DNA from 4 places in the Streptomyces sp. AK08-02 genome. Region 1 is predicted to be linked to each of the others. Evidence: riboswitches for the same ligand, from Rfam matches in the RefSeq annotation. Region 1 holds a riboswitch; each other region holds the start of a gene.

The links. Region 1 has a riboswitch for cyclic di-AMP ahead of PV734_RS41825 (NlpC/P60 family protein). Riboswitches for the same ligand answer to the same signal wherever they lie in the genome.
Positions count from the first base shown of each region.
Region 2: it holds a riboswitch for cyclic di-AMP, as region 1 does, so the genes downstream of both, PV734_RS35420 (M23 family metallopeptidase) here and PV734_RS41825 (NlpC/P60 family protein) in region 1, are expected to answer to the same signal.
Region 3: it holds a riboswitch for cyclic di-AMP, as region 1 does, so the genes downstream of both, PV734_RS18610 (LysM peptidoglycan-binding domain-containing M23 family metallopeptidase) here and PV734_RS41825 (NlpC/P60 family protein) in region 1, are expected to answer to the same signal.
Region 4: it holds a riboswitch for cyclic di-AMP, as region 1 does, so the genes downstream of both, PV734_RS13220 (M23 family metallopeptidase) here and PV734_RS41825 (NlpC/P60 family protein) in region 1, are expected to answer to the same signal.

Region 1 is NZ_JARAZV010000028.1:49,975-54,858, reverse strand. Features, by position in the region: gene pcrA (DNA helicase PcrA) at 1-1,432, opposite strand, end outside; cyclic di-AMP (ydaO/yuaA leader) riboswitch at 1,700-1,875, shown strand; gene PV734_RS41825 (NlpC/P60 family protein) at 1,883-3,082, shown strand; gene PV734_RS41820 (hypothetical protein) at 3,108-3,461, opposite strand; gene PV734_RS41815 (NlpC/P60 family protein) at 3,943-4,884, shown strand, end outside.
Region 2 is NZ_JARAZV010000019.1:151,013-155,896, forward strand. Features, by position in the region: gene PV734_RS35410 (HPr family phosphocarrier protein) at 1-55, shown strand, start outside; gene PV734_RS35415 (GntR family transcriptional regulator) at 227-922, opposite strand; gene PV734_RS35420 (M23 family metallopeptidase) at 1,111-1,884, opposite strand; cyclic di-AMP (ydaO/yuaA leader) riboswitch at 1,898-2,065, opposite strand; gene PV734_RS35425 (pitrilysin family protein) at 2,281-3,684, opposite strand; gene PV734_RS35430 (pitrilysin family protein) at 3,681-4,884, opposite strand, start outside.
Region 3 is NZ_JARAZV010000008.1:232,490-237,373, reverse strand. Features, by position in the region: gene PV734_RS18620 (SGNH/GDSL hydrolase family protein) at 1-697, opposite strand, end outside; gene PV734_RS18615 (DUF6250 domain-containing protein) at 820-1,539, opposite strand; gene PV734_RS18610 (LysM peptidoglycan-binding domain-containing M23 family metallopeptidase) at 1,709-2,668, opposite strand; cyclic di-AMP (ydaO/yuaA leader) riboswitch at 2,673-2,830, opposite strand; gene PV734_RS18605 (alpha-galactosidase) at 3,134-4,884, opposite strand, start outside.
Region 4 is NZ_JARAZV010000005.1:455,041-459,924, reverse strand. Features, by position in the region: gene PV734_RS13225 (PrsW family intramembrane metalloprotease) at 1-950, shown strand, start outside; gene PV734_RS13220 (M23 family metallopeptidase) at 1,076-2,143, opposite strand; cyclic di-AMP (ydaO/yuaA leader) riboswitch at 2,155-2,312, opposite strand; tRNA gene PV734_RS13215 (tRNA-Met) at 2,699-2,772, opposite strand; gene PV734_RS13210 (dihydrofolate reductase family protein) at 2,848-3,987, opposite strand; gene PV734_RS13205 (MarR family winged helix-turn-helix transcriptional regulator) at 4,050-4,586, shown strand; gene PV734_RS13200 (GTP cyclohydrolase II) at 4,725-4,884, shown strand, end outside.

The sequences.
Region 1 (4,884 bases):
GGACACGCAGGTAGGCCAGTACGTCCCGGACCTCCTTGCGCTCGTAGAAGCGGACACCGCCGACGACCTTGTAGGGCAGGCCGACGCGGATGAAGATCTCCTCGAAGACACGCGACTGGGCGTTCGTCCGGTAGAAGACGGCGACGTCACCCGCCTTCGCGTCGCCCGCGTCCGTCAGCCGGTCTATCTCCTCGGCGACGAACTGCGCCTCGTCGTGCTCGGTGTCGGCGACATAGCCGGTGATGCGCGCGCCCGCGCCCGCGTTGGTCCACAGGTTCTTGGGGCGCCGCGACTCGTTGCGCTCGATGACCGCGTTGGCTGCGCTCAGGATCGTCTGCGTGGAACGGTAGTTCTGTTCGAGCATGATCGTCGTCGCGTCCGCGTAGTCCTCCTCGAACTGGAGGATGTTGCGGATCGTCGCGCCCCGGAAGGCGTAGATCGACTGGTCGGCGTCTCCCACGACGCACAGCTCGGCGGGAGGCAGATCGTGCTCGCCGGGCGGTACGTCCACCGGGTGTTCGGAGGTTCCGACGAGTTCCCGTACGAGCGCGTACTGGGCGTGGTTGGTGTCCTGGTACTCGTCGACGAGGACGTGCCGGAAGCGACGGCGGTAGTGCTCGGCGACATCCGGGAAGGCGCGCAGCAGGTTGACCGTCGTCATGATCAGGTCGTCGAAGTCGAGCGCGTTGGCCTCACGCAGCCGCGACTGGTACATCGCGTACGCCTGGGCGAGGGTCTTCTCGAAACCGTCGCTCGCCTGGGCGGCGAAGTCCTCCTCGTCGATCAGCTCGTTCTTCAGGTTGGAGATCTTGGCGCTGAACGACTTGGGCGGGAAGCGTTTGGGGTCCAGGTCCAGGTCGCGGCAGACGAGCGCCATCAGTCGCTTGCTGTCGGCGGCGTCGTAGATGGAGAAGGAGGAGGTGAAGCCGAGCCTCTTGCTCTCCCGCCGCAGAATCCGTACGCACGCGCTGTGGAAGGTCATCACCCACATCGCGTTCGCGCGCGGGCCGACGAGCTGCTCGACGCGTTCCTTCATCTCACCGGCGGCCTTGTTGGTGAAGGTGATCGCGAGGATCTGGCCGGGATGGACGCCTCGCTCACCGAGCAGATACGCGATGCGGTGCGTGAGCACACGCGTCTTGCCGGAGCCGGCTCCCGCCACGATGAGCAGAGGGGTGTCGGCGTGCACGACGGCCGCGCGCTGGTTCTCGTTGAGCCCGTCCAGGAGCGCGGCCGGGTCCACCACGGGGCGCGGGGCGCCGTCGCGGTAGTACGCGTCCCGGTCCGGCGGCGCGTCGAACTTCCCGCCGAACAGATCGTCCGGAACGGTCTCCGGCACATGCTCGTCCTCGGGCGGTGGCGGGGGCTCCTCCGCGTGGGCCCGAGGGCTCTGGAGGTCCGCCAGGAAGCTGTCGTCAAAGAGGCTGCTCATCGCTCTCCGAGTCTAGGCGCCCCCACTGACAACCCGCCGCCACCCCGAAAACAACGCAGCCGGGATGCGAGCCCTGGATCAGACCTCACTACACACAACCTGATAATTACTTCCATAACACCCTGAATTGAATTCAAAGAGCCATGTTTAGGGTCGAGGTCACAAAAACGTATCGGGCATAGCGGTCATCAACCTTCACAGAAGCCACACCCGTTGGTTAGCGTGCCGTAAGGCCGCTCGACCTCCACCGGCGAACATCGCCGGGCCGCGCGGCCTCCGCCGAGTCCGATCGTGCCGCCCCGTGCGGCAGGAGCCGGGGACCCACCGAGAACTTGGGGTGAATCGGTCCGACTGCCGTCCAGGGCAAGGACCGTAGGGCAACCCTTCCGAATTACCCGCCCGAACCCGACAGCTAACCCGGTAGGCGGAACGTGGAAGGAGTCGCCTCCCTTGGCGTCGTCGCACCGCAAGTCGCGTCCTACGGGAACGCGCGTAGCAGGCATACGGCCCCCCGCCTTCGCCACGGCGGCCCTGACCGCCTCCGTAGCCCTGCTGACCCAGACCGCCAACGCCGCGTCGGCGGAGCCCGGCACGCCACTGGCACCCTCGGCCGACGGCCGGCCGAACATGGAGGAGGTCGAGGCGGAGGTCGACGACCTCTTCCACCAGGCCGAGTCGGCCGCCGACGTGTACAACGCCGCCAAGGAGAAGGCCGTCAGGCAGCAGGGCCGTGTCGACGCCCTGATGGACGACGTGGCCCGGCGCACCGAGAAGCTCAACGACGCGCGCGAGGAGCTGGGTTCCTTCGCCGCGGCCCAGTACCGCACCGGGTCGGCCGCCCCCGACACGGCGACGTTCCTACTGGCGGACACCCCGCAGGACTACTTCGACCAGAACCAGCTGACGGACCGCCTGACCGCCCGCCAGAAGGACACGGTCGACGAGTACGTCAACCAGCAGGCCGAGACGACGCGGAAGCGCCAGGAGGCCACCGCGAGCCTGGAGTCGCTCACGGAGTCCCAGAACGACCTGCAGACGACGAAGACCGCCGTCCAGACGAAGCTCGCACAGGCCCGCCGGCTGCTTACCCGCCTCACCGCCGAAGAGAAGCTGCGGCTCGCGGCCATCGAGCGCGCGAAGCAGGCGGAGGCGCGCCGCCAGGCGCAGGAACTCGCCCGGCAGCAGCAGGCCGCCGAGCAGCGACGCCGGCAGGACGCGGCGGCGGCTCAGCGGTCACCGAGCACCACCACTTCGGACACCGCCACCCCCGCGGTCCCCGACTCCTCGTATGCCGGCAAGGCCGAGAAGGCCCTCGCCTTCGCACGCGCACAGGTCGGCAAGCCGTATGTCTGGGGTGCGGCGGGACCAGATTCATACGACTGTTCGAGTCTCACCCAGGCCGCCTGGTGGGCCGCCGGAGTCAGCCTTCCGCGCACCACCTACGACCAGGTGAACGCTGGGACAACCGTCTCGCTCTCCGATATCCAACCCGGTGACCTGGTCTTCTTCTACGAAGGCATCAGCCATGTCGGCCTGTACATCGGCAACGGCATGATGATCCACGCACCGAAGCCGGGTGCCTACGTCCGCGAGGAGTCGATCTTCTACGACGGCGAGTCCGCGATCCACAGCGTGGTGCGCCCGGCCTGACCAGCCGACGGGGGAGCTCGGCTGGTCAGGTCCAGAGCACTGCGATGAAGATGTTCGCGGTGGTGAACAGTCCCACCAGTCCGAACAGGCGCTTGTCCACGGTCTCGTCATCCCGCTTCACATAGACGAGGCCGAGGATCACGATCAGCAGGGCCAGCTTGAGGCCGATCTTGACGTTGTTGACCGGCTGGTCGTCGGCCTGATTGAGGCCCACCAGGGCGACCCCGGTGACCAGCATGGTGAAAGCACCGTGCAGCATCGCCGGCACGAAGCGGGCCGTGCCCTGTCCCATCGCCTTCAGCTGGGTGAGGAACCCGCCCAAAAGGCAGGCGATGCCGATGATGTGCAGACCGACGCAGAAATGGATGAGTACGTCCATGAGCCGGAGCCTAGTCAGCGGCTCCCGCGTCGTACGACACCGGGCCGGGCGTACGGCCTTAGCGAGGTGTCCGCCCGGCACCCTACGGTTGAAGGCACCTCGCATATATGCACCCCATAGCACCCTGTAACCCTCACGCGCCCCGTGAACCGCCGCATCGGTCAGCCCTCTGCGCGAGTCGGCGACGCCGAAAGGGGATCACGGTCGCATGCGGTCACCCGGCGGTCGGCTGAGGCCAGTTCCGTACATGGCGTTACCTCACCACACCCCCAGGTTTAGCGTCCTGCACCAGGTGACCGGCTCCCCACCGCCGCCCGGGCCAGGGGCGGCAGTCGGACACCACCGCCGAGAAAGTCCGGCGGCGGACCGCTCCCCCTGTGCGAGCCGTCGCCGGACGCGCCACCGCCCTCCTGGGCCGCTTCCCAGGCAGTCTTCCGGCGGTCGTCGTGGTGGCGGTCGTACGAAAGGACGTGACGCCCCCGTGGCCGCGCACCGCAAGCCCCGACAGCGCTCACTCAACGGCAATACGGCCCGCACCGCCGCGACGATCGCCCTCGCGGGCGCGGCGACGGCGACCGGCTTCGACGGCATCGGGTACGCCGAGCCACAGCTGACAACGGCGCAGGTGGAGGCCAAGGTGACCAAACTGTACGAGGAGGCGGAGGTCGCCACCGAGAAGTACAACGGCGCGAAGGAGAAGGCCGAGCGGGCGGAACGGCGGCTGGGCACCCTGCGGGACGAGGCGGCACGCAAGGAGGAGCGGCTCAACTCGGCGCGGGAAGCGCTGGGTTCGATGGCCGCGGCGCAGTACCGCTCCGGCGGTCTCGACCCCGCGCTGCAACTCGCCCTCTCCGACGACCCGGACAGGTATCTGGACGGCGCCGCGTTCGCCGAACGGGCGGGCACCAGGCAGGCGTCGGACGTGGCCCGCGTACGCAAGCAGCTGCGGGAGATCGAGCAGCTGCGCGGGGCCGCCCACGTAGAGCTGGCCACCCTCAGATCCCGTCAGGCCGAGCTGAGCCGCCACAAGAAGACCGTGACCGGAAAGCTGGGCGAGGCCCGCCAACTACTGTCCCGCCTCACCACGGAGGAACGCGCCCGGCTGGCGACGGAAGGCGGCAGTGGCAGTTGGGGCGGCGGCTGGGGTGGGGGGCACGCTTCACGGTCGTCGGGGAGTGCGCGGGAGGGCCTCGGGTCATCAGGAGCGACCGGAGTCGCTGGGGCCCCCGGTGCGGCCGGGACCTCCGGAGTGGCCGAGGCGCCCAACTCACGTGCGGCGGCGGCTGTCGCCTACGCGTACCAGAAGCTCGGCAGCCCCTATGTGTGGGGCGCCACCGGGCCGGACGCCTTCGACTGCTCCGGCCTCGTCCAGGCCGCGTACCGCTCCGCAGGGATCTCCCTTCCCCGCACCACCTACGCCCAG
Region 2 (4,884 bases), on a different contig from region 1:
CCGCCTGGCGAAGCTGGTGGCCGAAGGGCTCGAGGAACTTCCCGAGACGGTCTGAGGACCGCGCGGGTCCGTCAATTGACGGTGTCGGCGGACTCCGCTTCACAAACACCGTTCGCACACCACGAAGGGCCTGCCTGAATATCAGGCGGGCCCTTTGTCATTTCCGATCGCGGGCAGCGAAAATAATCCCCCGCGAATTCAACCCTCTTTGTATACGGCGCCCGTGTTAATGACGCAGGCCCGTCATGTTTACGGGATGTTGCGAAGTCCTCACACGATCCGGGCGGTCTCCGCCGCCCGGAAAGCGCAGTCGGTGTGCGGCGGTCGCCCGCTCGGTGTGCAGCGCCGTGATCGCCCGCGCCCGCTCGCTGTCGCCTCGCGCCACCGCGTCCACGATCGCCCCGTGCTCCGCCCAGGAGTCGACCGGGCTGGCCGGCGCCTCCACCGCGTACATCCAGGCGATCTTGTGCCGGAGCTGGGTGAGCGTCGAGGCCAGGGCCTGGCTTCCGGAGGACTGGGCGAGCGTCTCGTGGAACCAGCCCCCCAGGGAGCGCAGATCCTCGCTGTTGCCCCTCCTGGCCCGCTCCTGCCCCAGCCTGACCAGGCCGCGCAGCACCTTGAGGTGTGCCTCGGTCCGCCGCTGGGCGGCCCGGGAGGCGCCCAGCGGCTCCAGGAGCATGCGCATCTCCAGCAGGTCGGAGGCCTCCGGCTCGGTGGGCTCCGCGACGCACGCGCCCGCGTGCCGCCGGGTGACCACGAAACCCTCGGCCTCCAGCGTGCGCAGGGCCTCACGAACGGGGACGCGCGAGACGCCGTACCGGCGCGCCAGCAGTTCCTCGGTGAGCCGGCTGCCGCGCTCGTAGACACCGGCGACGATGTCGTCCCGGATAGCCGTGCATACCGAGTGCGCCGGAATACGCATGTCCGACCTCCGCTTTAATCCCCGTGAAACGTCGACGATTGACGTGTGTTCAGTGACTCTATTGCAGAGAACCGGAATTTCCGACGGCAGGCCGGAATCCATGGATATTTTTTGGACACACCACCCTCCGAAACGCCGAAAACCCCGGCTCGGGGAGCCGGGGCCACGACAAGTGGTGCGCGGGTTCGTCAGACGTTCACACCGTGCGAGCGGAGGTAGGCGACGGGGTTGATGTCCGAGCCGTACTCCGGGGTCGTGCGCGCCTCGAAGTGGAGGTGCGGACCGGTGACGTTGCCGGTGGCCCCGGAGAGGCCTATCTGCTGCCCCGGGGTGACCGTCTGGCCGACGAAGACGCTGATGGACGACAGATGACCGTACTGGGTGTAGGTACCGTCGATCATCTTGATCACGATGTTGTTGCCGTAGGACCCACCCCAGCCGGCCTCGACGACGGTGCCGGAGCCCACCGCGTGCACGGTGGTGCCGGACGCGGCGTGGAAGTCGACTCCGGTGTGGCTGCCTGAGGACCAGATGCCGCCGCCCGCCTTGTAGCCCGTGGAGATGTACGAGCCGGAGATCGGGGCGACATAGCTGTTGAGGCGCTTGCGCTCGGCCTCGCGGGCGGCACGGGCCTGCGCCTCGCGCGCCTCCTTGACCCGTTCCTCCGCCTCCTTCTGCGCGGCGGCCAAGGCCTTCTTCTCGGCGGCGGCCTTCTCGGCGGCCTGCTCCTGGGCGGCGGCCTGGGCGTCGATCTGGGCAGCGAGCGACTCGCCGATGGAGATCACCGGGGTGAGTCCGGTCTGCTCGACGGCGGACTCCGCCGCGAGCGCCGGGGCGGCGAGAGAGCCTACGACTCCGGTGGTCGCGAGGGCGGCGACGCCGGCAGCGCGGGCGGTCGTACGGGTGACAAGGCTGGGGCGGCTGGGACGACGGTGCTTCCCGGTGGCGCGGGTGAACGCCATGTAGTGGCTGGTCCTTTCCTTCCTTCTCGCCTACCGGGTTAGCTGACGGGTTCGGAGCAGGAAGGTCTCCTACGGACCCCCTCGCTGCGCGCGCGGGCGTCCGATTCACCCCAGGGACTGCACATGGTGGGTCCCCGGCTCCCCTGGCTCGCGCCGTACGGGGACTCGGCGATGACTGCCCGGTGCCGCGGCTGCGGCGCACTGCATGACGGACAGCCGGACAGACGCTAAGCGGGACCTCTTTCAATCAACAAACCGATCACGGGTTTTGTCGCACATGCCACAGTGCAGACCGTCAACCTCTCCATCAATACGGGCAACTTGCCCATCAACACGGACAAAAAGGGGCCCGGTGACGCTTTCGCCACCGGGCCCCTGCCGTGTACGCCGATGCCGCTACTCGGCGGGGACGACGCTCACTTCACCGATACCGAGGGCCCGGACAGGCCCCTCGATGGTCGCCGCGTCGCCGACGAGGACCGTCACCAGCCGGTCCACCGGGAAGGCGTTGACGGCCGCCGCGGTGGCTTCCACGGTGCCGGTCGCCGCGAGTTGGCGGTACAGCGTCGCCTGGTAGTCGTCGGGCAGGTGCTGCTCGACCTGGTCGGCCAGCGTGCTGGCCACGGCCGCCGCGGTCTCGTACTTGAGCGGGGCGACGCCGACCAGGTTCTGCACCGCGACATCGCGCTCGGCGTCGGTGAGCCCTTCGGCCGCGAGGGTGCGCAGCACCTTCCAGAGGTCCTCAAGGGCGGGACCGGTGTTCGGGGTGTCGAAGGAACCGCTGATGGCGAGCAGCGCGGCGCCCGTGGCCCCTCCGGGGGAGGAGGGGGCAGCCGAGCGCAGGACCTGGCCGAACGCCCGCACACCGTAGGTGTAGCCCTTCTCCTCGCGCAGGACACGGTCCAGACGGGAGGTGAGGGTGCCGCCGAGGCAGTACGTGCCGAGGACCTGGGCGGCCCAGACACGGTCGTGCCGGTCGGCGCCGATGCGGCCGATGAGCAACTGGGTCTGCACGGCGCCCGGACGGTCCACGATGACAACCCGGCCGGTGTCGTCGGCGGTCACCGGCGGCACGGGCCGCGGCTCGGCCGACGAGCCCGTCCAGGCCCCCAGGGTGTCGCCGAGCAGCGCGTCCAGGTCGACGCCGGTGAGGTCGCCGACGACCACGGCGGTGGCCGTGGCGGGCCGGACGTGCCTCTCGTAGAAGGCGCGGACGGCCGCCGCGTCGATCTTCGCGACCGTCTCCTCGGTGCCCTGGCGCGGACGTGACATGCGCGAGGACGCCGGGAACAGCTCCTTGTACAGCTGCTTGGCGGAGCGGCGGGCCGGGTTGGCCGTCTCGTGCGGGATCTCGTCGAGCCGGTTGCGCACCAGCCGCTCGACCTCGCTGTCCGTGAACGCGGGCGCCCTGAGGGCGTCGGCCAGCAGACCGAGCCCCTTGGGGAGCCGCGACACGGGGACTTCGAGGCTGAGGCGGACACCCGGGTGGTCGGCGTGCGCGTCGAGGGTGGCGCCGCAGCGCTCCAACTCGGCGGCGAACTCCTCGGCGGAGTGCTTGTCGGTGCCTTCGGAGAAGGCCCGGGACATGATCGTGGCCACACCGTCGAGACCGGCCGGCTCCGCCTCCAGGGGGGCGTCGACGAGCACCTCGACGGCGACGACCTGCTGGCCGGGGCGGTGGCACCGCAGGACGGTCAGGCCGTTGCCGAGCGTGTCGCGCGCGGGGGCCGGGAAGGCCCAGGGCCGGGCCTCGCCCGCCTGGGGCTGGGGGTGGAACTCCATCGTGGCGAGCTCGGTCACTTGGCCGCCTCCTCGTCGGTGTCGGTGGCAGTGTCGGCGGTGAGCGGCTCGTAGACGAGCACCGCGCGGTTGTCGGGACGCAGCCGGGCCTTGGCGGCCTGCTGGACCTCCTCCGCCGTCACGTCGAGGACGCGCTGCACGGCGGTCAGGGCGAGCTGCGGGTCGCCGAACAGCACGGCGAAGCGGCACAGTTCGTCGGCACGGCCGGCGACCGTACCGAGCCGGTCCAGCCACTCGCGCTCCAACTGGGCCTGCGCACGCTCCATTTCCTCGGCCGTCGGGCCCTCCGCGGCGAACCGGGCGAGCTCCTCGTCGACAGCGGCCTCGATGACCGGCACCTCGACGTCCGCGGAGGTCTTCACGTCCAGCCACCCCAGGGAGGGCGCTCCGGCCAGCCGCAGCAGGCCGAACCCGGCCGCGACCGCCGTACGGTCCCGCCGTACGAGCCGGTTGTAGAGGCGCGAGGACTCGCCGCCGCCGAGGACGGTGAGCGCCAGGTCGGCCGCGTCGCACGCACGCGTGCCGTCCTCCGGGAGCCGGTAGGCGGCCATCAACGCGCGCGCGGGGACCTCTTCCACGACGACCTCGCGCAGTTCCTCGCCGATGACGTCGGGAAGTGCCCCGGAGCGCGGCTCGGGCTTGCCGTCGTGCCCGGCGATGGATCCGAAGTACTTCTCGACCCAGGCGAGGGTCTCCTGGGGGTCGATGTCCCCGACGATCGACAGGACGGCGTTGTTGGGCGCGTAGTACGTGCGGAAGAACGCGCGCGCGTCCTCCAGCGTCGCCGCGTCCAGGTCCGCCATCGAACCGATCGGCGTGTGGTGGTAGGGGTGTCCCTCCGGGTACGCGAGGGCGGTCAGCTTCTCGAACGCCGTGCCGTAGGGGACGTTGTCGTAGCGCTGTCGGCGCTCGTTCTTGACGACGTCCCGCTGGTTCTCCATGGACTCGTCGTCGAGGGCCGCGAGCAGCGAGCCCATGCGGTCCGCCTCCAGCCAGAGGGCGAGCTCCAGTTGGTGGGTGGGCATGGTCTCGAAGTAGTTGGTGCGCTCGAAACTGGTGGTGCCGTTGAGCGAACCGCCCGCGCCCTGGACCAGTTCGAAGTGGCCGTTGCCCTTCACCTGGCCCGAACCCTGGAACATCAGGTGCTCGAAGAGGTGAGCCAGGCCGGTACGGCCCTTGACCTCGTGGCGCGACCCGACG
Region 3 (4,884 bases), on a different contig from region 1:
GCCGCCGCCCGATCCACGGGACCAGGTACTCGCGGGCCCAGTGGACGTCGTCACGGCGGATCTCCAAGGTGCCCCGGGGAGGCAGCGGCGGCCACGGCTGGTCCGGGTCGGCCGGGATTTCGAGGCCGAGGATCTGCCCCGCGCGCAGCGCCACGCGCGTGTGGCCCTCCGCCGACAGATGGAGCCGGTCGCCGTCCCAGGCCCTGCGGTCCTGGATGGTCTTCAGGGACCACAGGTCGAGCACCGGACAGTTGTACCGGTCGGCGATGGCCCGCAGGTGTCCGTTGTACGTGGCGATCTTGCCGCGCATGTGCTTCAGGACGGGGACGTTGCGGGTGTCGAACCCGGTCGTCACCATGACCGTGCCGACCTCCGAGGTGAGGCCGATCACCGCCCGCTCGAACCGCTCGGCGACCTCGTCCGGGTCGCTGCCGGGCCGGATGATGTCGTTGCCGCCCGCGCAGAAGGAGACCAGGTCCGGCGCCTGCTCCCTGGCGAGGGGAAGCTGCTCGGCCACGATCTGGTCGAGCAGCCTCCCGCGTACCGCGAGGTTCGTGTAGTCGAAGTCGCCCTCGGGGCGCCGGTCTGCGAGCAGAACCGCGAAGCGGTCCGCCCAGCCGACGAACGCCCCGTCGGGGCCGGGGTCGCCGACGCCCTCGGTGAAGCTGTCCCCCACCGCCACGTACGACCCGATCACCGCTCTGCTGTCATTTTTCGAATCGTCTGCCACATCGGCCCATGATTCACCTTCCGATGTGAGCTACGCGACCGTAGGAAGGGGTTGACGCGCGGTGAGATAAGCCACTTGCCAAGTGTTGGTCAACCCGGAATAACGGGGACCCGCAGCTCACGGACACTGAAGTCGGTGATCCTGAAGTGGCTCCAGGTCGTACGGAAGGCAAAGTGCCCACTGGTGTACGGGTCCTGGTCGCTGTAGTCGAAGACGAGCCGCCCGTTGTTCCACCAGCGAACCGTGGATCCGGCCGAGACGATCCGAACCCGATGCCGTTGGTTCGCGACGAGCAGCGGCTCCGTGTAGTCGTAGACCAAGGGGCGCACTCCGGCCTCGCCGACGTAACGGCGCAGCCGGGTCGTGGTGTTGGTGTTGGCGCCGTAGCCGACGTAGTACGTCTTGAGGTAGTCGTACTCCGCGAGGGCGCCGCTGCGCGCGGTGGCGAACAGGTCGTCCGGGGAGCGTACGTCGACGGCGTTCCAGAAGTTGTTCAGGTCGGAGACCCGGTCGTGCGCCCCGCCCGCCGAGACCGGCGTCGCCGTGTACTCGATGACGTACGGACCGCGCAGCCCGCGCCTGAACCAGATGGTCGCGCCGCTGGGTACGTCGACCTCCAGGACACCTCGGACCGCCGTGACGCTGCCGCCGTCCTGGAGTTCGACGGCCCACTGGCCGAGGCCGTGCCGGAAGTCGTCGCGGGCGAGGAGGCGTCCGCACGTGGCGGCATCGGCGCGCGCGGCCGGGGCGAGCGCGGTGAGTGCCGCGCCCGCGGCCAGGGTTCCGAAGGCTCTGCGAGTGGTCGTCACGAGGCGGCTCCTTGTGAGGGGAAAGCGCTTGCGCGGATGGGGAGTTCACTATCACACCCGCACGCGCGGACATGAACACGCCGAAGGCCGGACCCCGGGATCGGGGTCCGGCCTTCGGTCGATGTGCTCGGTGAACAGCCTCGACTGACGTCCGTGCGGGAGGTGTGCGTCAGCCGACGGCAACACCCTTCGAGCGGAGGTAGCCGACCGGGTCGATGTCGGATCCGTAGTCCGGAGTGGTGCGGATCTCGAAGTGGAGGTGAGGTCCGGTCACGTTGCCCGTGGCACCGGAGAGACCGATCTGCTGACCCTCGCTCACGCTCTGGCCGGCCGAGACGGAGAGCTGGGAGAGGTGGGCGTACTGGGCGTAGTAGCCGTCGGCGAGCTGGATGACGACCTGGTTGCCGTACGCACCGCCCCAGCCCGCGGAGACGACGGTGCCGGCGCCGACCGCCTTGAGGGAGGTGCCGGTCGGGACGACGAAGTCGACGCCCGTGTGGTATCCGCTGGACCACATGCTGCCCGCCACGCGGTAACCGGTGCCGATGGTGGCGCCGGTCACGGGGAGGGTGAAGCCGCTGGAGCTGCTGGTGTCGGCGGCCTCGGTGGTCGTGGAGGTCTCGGCCGTCGCGCTCTCGGCGGCAGGCTTGGAATCCGTCTTCCGCGTGGACGTCGAGGAGGACGAGGGAGCCGCGGAGGACGAGGAGGTCGACGCGGCCTTCTTGCCGATCGTCAGCTTCAGACCGGGGTGGATCAGGCTCGGGTCGGCACCGATGGCGGTCCGGTTGTCCGAGTAGAGCTTCTGCCAGCCACCGCTGACGCTCTCCTCCTGGGCGATCTTCGAGAGATAGTCGCCGGCCCGGACCGCGTAGGTCCTGACGCTCGCCTTCTTCGCCGCGGCGGACTTTTCGGTCTTTGCCGTCTGCACGGAAACGGAATCGGCCGTTACGGACTTGGCCGTTTCCGAAAGCGACTGAACAGCCTGAGTCGTGGACTCCGCCGTGGCCGCGTGGGCGCCGGTGGCTCCCAGCAACGGCAGGGCGAGAGCCGCTCCGCCGGTTCCGGCGACGGCTATCGAGCGAGTGAATCGCTGGGACTTCGGACGGCGGTGCTTACCCTTCGCGGGCATGACGAATTCCTCTCCGTCGCCTGCGAGGTGAGCTGTCGGGTGCGGACTGGAGATGTCCGGCCACGCCTGAACGTGACTTAACCCCAAGCCTGTTCCAGAGACCGGAACAGGCGTTCTACCTGTGGGTCCCCCGCTCCTGCCGTACTCGGGTGTTCGATGCGGGCTCCGGGCGGCGGCAGGATTGGGCGTCCGTCCGGATTGGTGGCGAACGTAAGCGACCAAGACGCACGGAAACAAGCCTCAGGTTCCCTGTGTACGGGTTTCCTGTGATCCTCCCCGGAATTTCCGGTCACTGTCCGTGAATTCCGGATCTGTCAGCCCCTCGAACTTCCTTTAATCACGCCGAAATTACGTGAACATGACGGCGACACACCGTCACGAATATGACGCTGCTCACGCACCGGATTCACAGCAACCCCCATTTCCCGGCGAGTTGGAATTAAGGCGCTATAACGGACAGAAGCATCAGATGCGACGCAGTCGGAAAACTGCCGCATCAAGGTCACCCTTCAGCCCGGTTCGCAAGCCGCGATGCAGCAGCACCGCCCCTCTGTGAATTTCGCCCGTTTCGCGGCATTCGTACGTCGCCGACGGGTCGAGCCCGCGCAGCCGCAGCGCCGGAAGCGGCTCACCGTGGTGCTGCGCCTGGAGCCATGCGAGGACGACGGTCTCGTCCCCGAGCACGTACTGCACCGCGCTCAGTCCACCGGTCGGCCGCCGCAGCCGGTAGAGGTCGCCGCGCTGTACGACGGGCCGGATCTCCTTGTAGAGCCCCACCCACTCCCCGGCCTCGGTCAGCTCCTCCTCCGTCCACCGGGCGAGGTCGCCACCGACGCCGAGCACCCCGGCCATCGCACTGACGAACCGGAACCGCAGGGAGCTGATCCGGCCGTTGAGCTGGGTGTTCGGACTGTCCGTGACCCAGGCGGCCATGACCCGCGCCGGATGGATCTGGCTGAAACCCTCCTGGATGGCGAGGCGGTCCAGCGGGTCCGTATTGTCGGAGGTCCACACCTGGTCCGTACGGGCGAGGACACCCAGGTCGATCCGGCCACCGCCGCCGGAGCAGGACTCGAAGGCCACCCCGGGGTGGGCCGCCCGCAGCCGGTCCAGCAGGGCGTACAGCCCGTGCACGTGGTCGACCCACAGACGCTGGGGGTAGTCCTCGCCCGGCCAGCCGGCGTCGGTGAAGCAGCGGTTGAAGTCCCACTTCACGTAGTCGATCGGGGCGCTGGAGAGCAGCCCGTCGAGCTGCTGCCAGAGGTACTCGCGGACATCCTCACGGGCGAGGTTCAGGACGAGCTGGTTGCGGAACTCCGTCCGCTTCCGTCCCGGCTGGAACTGCACCCAGTCGGGGTGCGCGCGGTACAGGTCACTGTCGGGGTTGACCATCTCCGGCTCGACCCAGATGCCGAACCGCATACCGAGCGCGTGCACGTACTCGGCGAGCGGTCTGACACCCGCCGGGAAGCGGTCCGGGTTCGGCGTCCAGTCACCGAGACCGGCCCGGTCGCTGGTGCGGGCCCCGAACCAGCCGTCGTCCACGACGAACAGCTCGACACCGATCGCGGCGGCCCGCCGGGCCAGCGTCCCCTGCTGCTCCTCGGAGATGTCGAACTCCGTGGCCTCCCAGGAGTTGTAGAGCACGGGCCGGTCCCGGTCCGCGTCGGGGACGACGAAGGCGCGCTGGTACGTGTGCCACGCCCGGCTCGCCCCGCCGTGCCCGGAGTCGGTCCACAGCCCCGCGAAGACGGGCGTGGTGAAGGACTCGCCCGCCGCCAGCCGCAGCAGCCCCGAGTCGTCGTATCCGGCGCCGCCGGTGATCTGCACGCGCGCGTCGGGCAGTTGGGCGACGGCGATCCGCCAGGAGCCGGACCAGCCGAGCGCGCACGCGTACACCTCGCCGTGCTCCTCGGTCGCTTCGGTGTCGAGCGCCACCCAGGGCAGGTGCTGGTGCCCGGTGTGGCCGCGCCTGCTGCCGATGACCTTCTCACCGTAGGTGAGGTCCGTCCGCACTAGACGGGATTCGGCGGCCCACCGTCCATGGAGCTGGGAGAGGCGCCAGCCGTCGCGCTCGGGAAGCGTCCAGGTGGCGGAGTCCGCGCGGAGCAGCTCCAGCGGGCCGGCTCCCTCGGGCGCGTCATGGGCGAGGGTCACCCAGCGCTCCACCACGTCGTGGCGCATCCGGTAGTGGAGCGTGATCGACAGCCCCGCGT
Region 4 (4,884 bases), on a different contig from region 1:
CCGTCATAGCGCCGATCGTCGAGGAGTCCGCGAAAGCAGCCGCCGTACTCCTCATCTATCTCTTCCGGCGGCGCGACTTCACCGGGATCGTCGACGGGGTCGTCATCGCCGGGGTCACCGCCACCGGCTTCGCCTTCACCGAGAACATCCTCTATCTCGGCACCGCGTTCGGCACCGACCAGCTCACCGGAGACAGCGGCATCGCCTCGGTCACCGCGGCGACCTTCTTCGTCCGCGTGGTCATGTCACCGTTCGCGCACCCCCTGTTCACGGTCCTCACCGGCATCGGGTTCGGTATCTCCGCCCTCTGGGGCGAGCGTCGGCCCGTCCGCCGGGTGCTGCTGCCGCTGACCGGACTGCTGCTCGCGATGAGCATGCACGCCTTCTGGAACGGCTCGTCGACCTTCGGGGAGTACGGGTTCATCGCGGTGTACGCCGCCTTCATGGTGCCCGCGTTCGGCCTTCTCACCTGGCTGGTCATCTGGACCCGCCAGCGCGAACTGCGTACCGTGCGCGCCGAGTTGCCCGCGTACGCGCTGGCCGGCTGGCTGGCACCGGCCGAGCCGTACGCCCTCGGCTCGATGCGCGCCCGCCGGCTGGCCCGCGTGTACGCCCGCCGCCATCTGGGCAGGCCCGCGGCCCGCGCGGTGGCGCAGTACGAGGCGTACGCCACCTCACTCGCGTTCCTGCGCCACCGGGGGCGCCTCGGCCGCGCGGGCGCCGACTTCGTCGTCCGGGAGCAGGAGCTGCTGGGCGAGCTGTGGGAGCGCAGAGCGGTGGCCCGCCCTGCCCTGGACCACGCGGCCCGCGCCATCGCACCGGCCCCCGCTCCCGCACCGCCGGTCACCTGGCCGCCGTACCCCTCGTACAACCACGTCTACGGCCAGAACCGCCCCGCCTACAACCCGTACCCGTACCCGGACCCGGCCTACAACCCGTACCGCTCGTAGCAGGATTCCCACCAGGATCGAACAACGAAAAACCGGTAGCCCTGACGCAGACGATCAAGCGTCAGGACTACCGGTGAGAGACCGGGGAAGACGACTCCTACGGGTCGCCTCCCGAGGGTCGATTCCTACGGGTTGAGGCCCATGCTCCGCAGCCACGCCATCGGGTCGATGCCGGCACTGTCCGAGCTGCTGGTGTGCACCTCCAGGTGGAGGTGGGCCCCGGTGACGTTGCCGGTGGCGCCGACGCGGCCGATGACGTCACCCGTGGCGACCTTCTGGCCGACGCTGACGTTGATCGACGACTGGTGGGCGTACCAGAGCTCGGTGCCGTCGTCGAGGGTGAGGATGGTGCGGTAGCCGTAGGAGCCGCTCCAGCCCGCCTCGGTGACCGTGCCGCTGTGGATCGCCTTGAGGGGCGTGCCGGTGGGCGCGGCGAAGTCGAGGCCGGTGTGGTAGCCGGAGGACCACAGCGAGCCGGCCTGGCCGAACGTCGAGGTGATCGTGTACGAGGAGGTCGGCAGCGTGTACTGCTTGGCGAGCGAGGCGAGACGTGCGGCCTCCACCTTCGCCGCGGCGGCCTCCGCGATCTTCTTCTTCTCGGCGGCGACCTTGGCCGCGGCCTCCCGCTTCACCTTGGCGGCCTCGGCGGCGGCCTTCCTCGCGGCGGCGTCCTGGGCGGCCTGCTGGACCTTGGCCTCGGCCTGGTCCTTCTGCTGCTCGGCCTGGAGGATGATGCGGCTGCGCAGGGCCTCGCCGGCGTCGCTGGTGCCCTGCTCGGTCTCCTCGGGAGTCACGCCGACGCTGCTGAGCGCGGTGGCGGAGCCCTTGGGCTCGTCGTCCGAGTCGTCGTGCGTGAAGGGCGAGCCGACCGAGGGCAGGTCGGGGATGGAGATGGAGACCGGCGGCTTGCCGGTCTGCGCGGTGGCCATGCCGGCCCCGCCGACAGCGGCTATGACGCCGACGCCGAGAACAGTGGAGCTGCGGGCGAGTCCTCCGCCGCCGCGCTGCTTGCCTACGCGGTGCCGACCGCGGACCGGACGAGTGGTGTCCGCGCTGGGATTCCACTCCTCCCAGGGGCCCTCGTCGGTGCGGCGGCTGCCGAAGCCGAAGGTCGGGATCTTGCCGTCCTCGGTCTCGCTGGTGCGCCGGTTCGGCACGGAGGGGGCTGCTGGGGCGGGCGGGTTTGACGCCACGTGGGCGTGCTCCTTTCCTTCCTTCTCGCCTACCGGGTTAGCTGACGGGTTCGGAGCAGGAAGGTCTCCTACGCGCGTATACCTGCCGTGTTGCCACGGAGGCGGACGAGCGATTCACCCCAAGGTGGTGGTTCCCCGGTTCCCTTGCGGGATTAGGCACTTGCGCACGGAGCCGACTCTTGTGACGGCTGGGACTACCGCGCTGCGTTATCGAACGTTAATAGACCTGGCCACCGGATTCCAAGCTGTTCCCGTTGATCGTTAATCCTTTTCCCGAGGACTTTCTGGGTCACCACCGGTGAAAATCGGGCGAGTTGACCATGCCCTAAGTGACTGCCGAGTTTTGACGGAGTGTCAGATGTCGTCGGATGTTGGGCGGAACGAGATCGTTCGCTCACCCTTGGTGACAGGCTTGGTGGCAGGCTTGATGACAGGCGATGGCGGCCGACCGTCGACGCGCGTAACAAGCGAGCCGTAACGAGCAAGCTGGGTCGGGGCACAAACGACTCAGGGCCGGAAAACCACTTTCGTGGTTTTCCGGCCCTGGGCCTTCAGTAGCGGGGACAGGATTTGAACCTGCGACCTCTGGGTTATGAGCCCAGCGAGCTACCGAGCTGCTCCACCCCGCGCCGCTGAACACAACTATACGCCATTCGCGGGGCCTCGATCACCAGCCTCGGTCCGGGGTCCGCGGAGGCGGCACGTCAGCCGGGCAGGTGGGCGTTGGGAGCCTTGGCCCGCTCCGCGAACTCGGGGAGTACGACGACCTCGACGCCCTCCCCGGAGAGCAGGCCGTTCCCGTCCGCCGCCACCACGAAGGTGTCCGGCTCACGCCAGGCGGTCACCACCCGGCGGACGCCCGCGTCGAGGATCAGCCGGGCACAGGGGGCGGGGCGGGAGGCACGGCGGGCACAGGGCTCCAGGCTGCTGTAGACGGTGGCCGTCGGGAGCCGGGGGTCGGCCGGGTCGAGCTTCGCGAGCGCGGACTCCTCGGCGTGCACGACCGGGTCGCCGCCCTCCCGGGAGTGCCCGCGCGCCAGTTCCGTACCGTCGGAGGCCACCACCACCGCCCCCACACTGAACGCCGTTCGCGACGGCGGACACAGTTGGGCCAGTTCGCACGCCAGTGCCAGCCAGTGCCGGTCGGCGGCGGAGGCGAGCGGGCCGGCGCCGGGGGCGGTGGGCTCGTACCGCATCAGGACGACGTCCTCGATACGGCGCGTCTCCGTGAGCCGGAGCCGGCCGCCCTGGTAGCCGCCGGGGCCGAAGAGGCGGGGGGCGCCGGGGTCGCCGACGAAGAGGGGCGCGAGGACGAGCTGGAGTTCGTCGGCGAGGCCCTGCCGGAGGAGCTGGGTGTGGACGGTGCCACCGCCCTCGACCATGAGGCGCCGGACACCCCGTACGTCATGCAGGTGTTCGAGAAGGGCTCGCCAGTCGAGCGTGCCGGGGCCCAGGGCCACGATGGCGACATCGGCGCCCAGGCCGGCCCGCCGGGCCTGTTCGGCGCCCTTGTCCGTCGTGTACACGACCTTCTCGCCGCCCGTGTGCCAGAAGTTGGCCGCCGGGTCCAGCTCCCCCGATCCGCTCACGGTCACCTTGAGCGGATACTCGGGCTGTCCGGCCGCCAGCCGCGCTGCCCGCCGCTCGGGCGAGTTGACCAGGAGACGCGGATTGTCGGCGCGGATGGTGCCGGCGCCGACGAGGATGGCGTCACTGGCCGCCCGTACCTCGTCGACACGGTCGAAGTCGGCGGGGCTGGAGAGCAACAGCCGCTCGGGGCCGGTGTCGTCCAGGTAGCCGTCGAGAGAGACGGCGGCGGACAACAGGACGTACGGGAGGGGCATGGGGCACTCTCTTCTTGACCGGCGAGCTTGGTTCAAGTTTTAAACAAACCTACACTGGTGTCATGACGACCCGCTGGCTCACCCCCGAGGAGCAGCGCGCGTGGCGCGCGTACGTCGCGGCCTCCCTGCTTCTGGAGGACGCGCTCGACCGGCAGCTCCAGCAGGACGCCGGGATGCCACACCTCTACTACACGATCCTGGCCTATCTCTCCGAGACGCCCGAGCGGCGGCTGCGCATGACCGATCTCGCCGAGAGGCTGAAGATCACGCGCAGCCGGCTGACGTACGCGGTGGCCAGGCTGGAGAAGGACGGTCACGTCCGGCGCGAGGCCTGCAAGTGGGACAAGCGGGGGACGGTCGCCGCGCTGACCGAGGAGGGCATGGCGGTGCTGGAGCGCACCGCCCCGGGGCATGTGGCCACGGTCCGCGCCGCCCTCTTCGACCATCTGACCCCGGAGCAGGTGGGCCAGCTGGAGGAGATCGGTACGCGGATCGAGCGGGCGCTCCAGGGGGACGGGACGGAGTCGGCACCGGAAGGCCTGCCCTGGCTGCGCAGGTCGTCGCCCTCGTGCGGCGGCGCCGACGGCCCCGACACGTGAGGGCCGCCACAATCCCATTGCTTTAACTTTGAAGCATGGGATAGGGTCACTCTTCGAACGAGGATCTGCTTCAAATCTGAAGCAAAGCTGAGCAGGAGCAGATCCGGAGGATCGATCAGACCGACCCGGGAGCCCCGCATGCCCGACTTCACCGCCGCCACCCAGCGCTCCCGTGTCCGGGTACCGCTCCGCTTCCACGACGGCTACAGCGTCGACACCGAACTGGTCACCTTCCACGGCCTGACCGACGGCCAGGAGCACCTGGCGGTCGTCCTCGGCGAACCGAAGCCCGGCACCA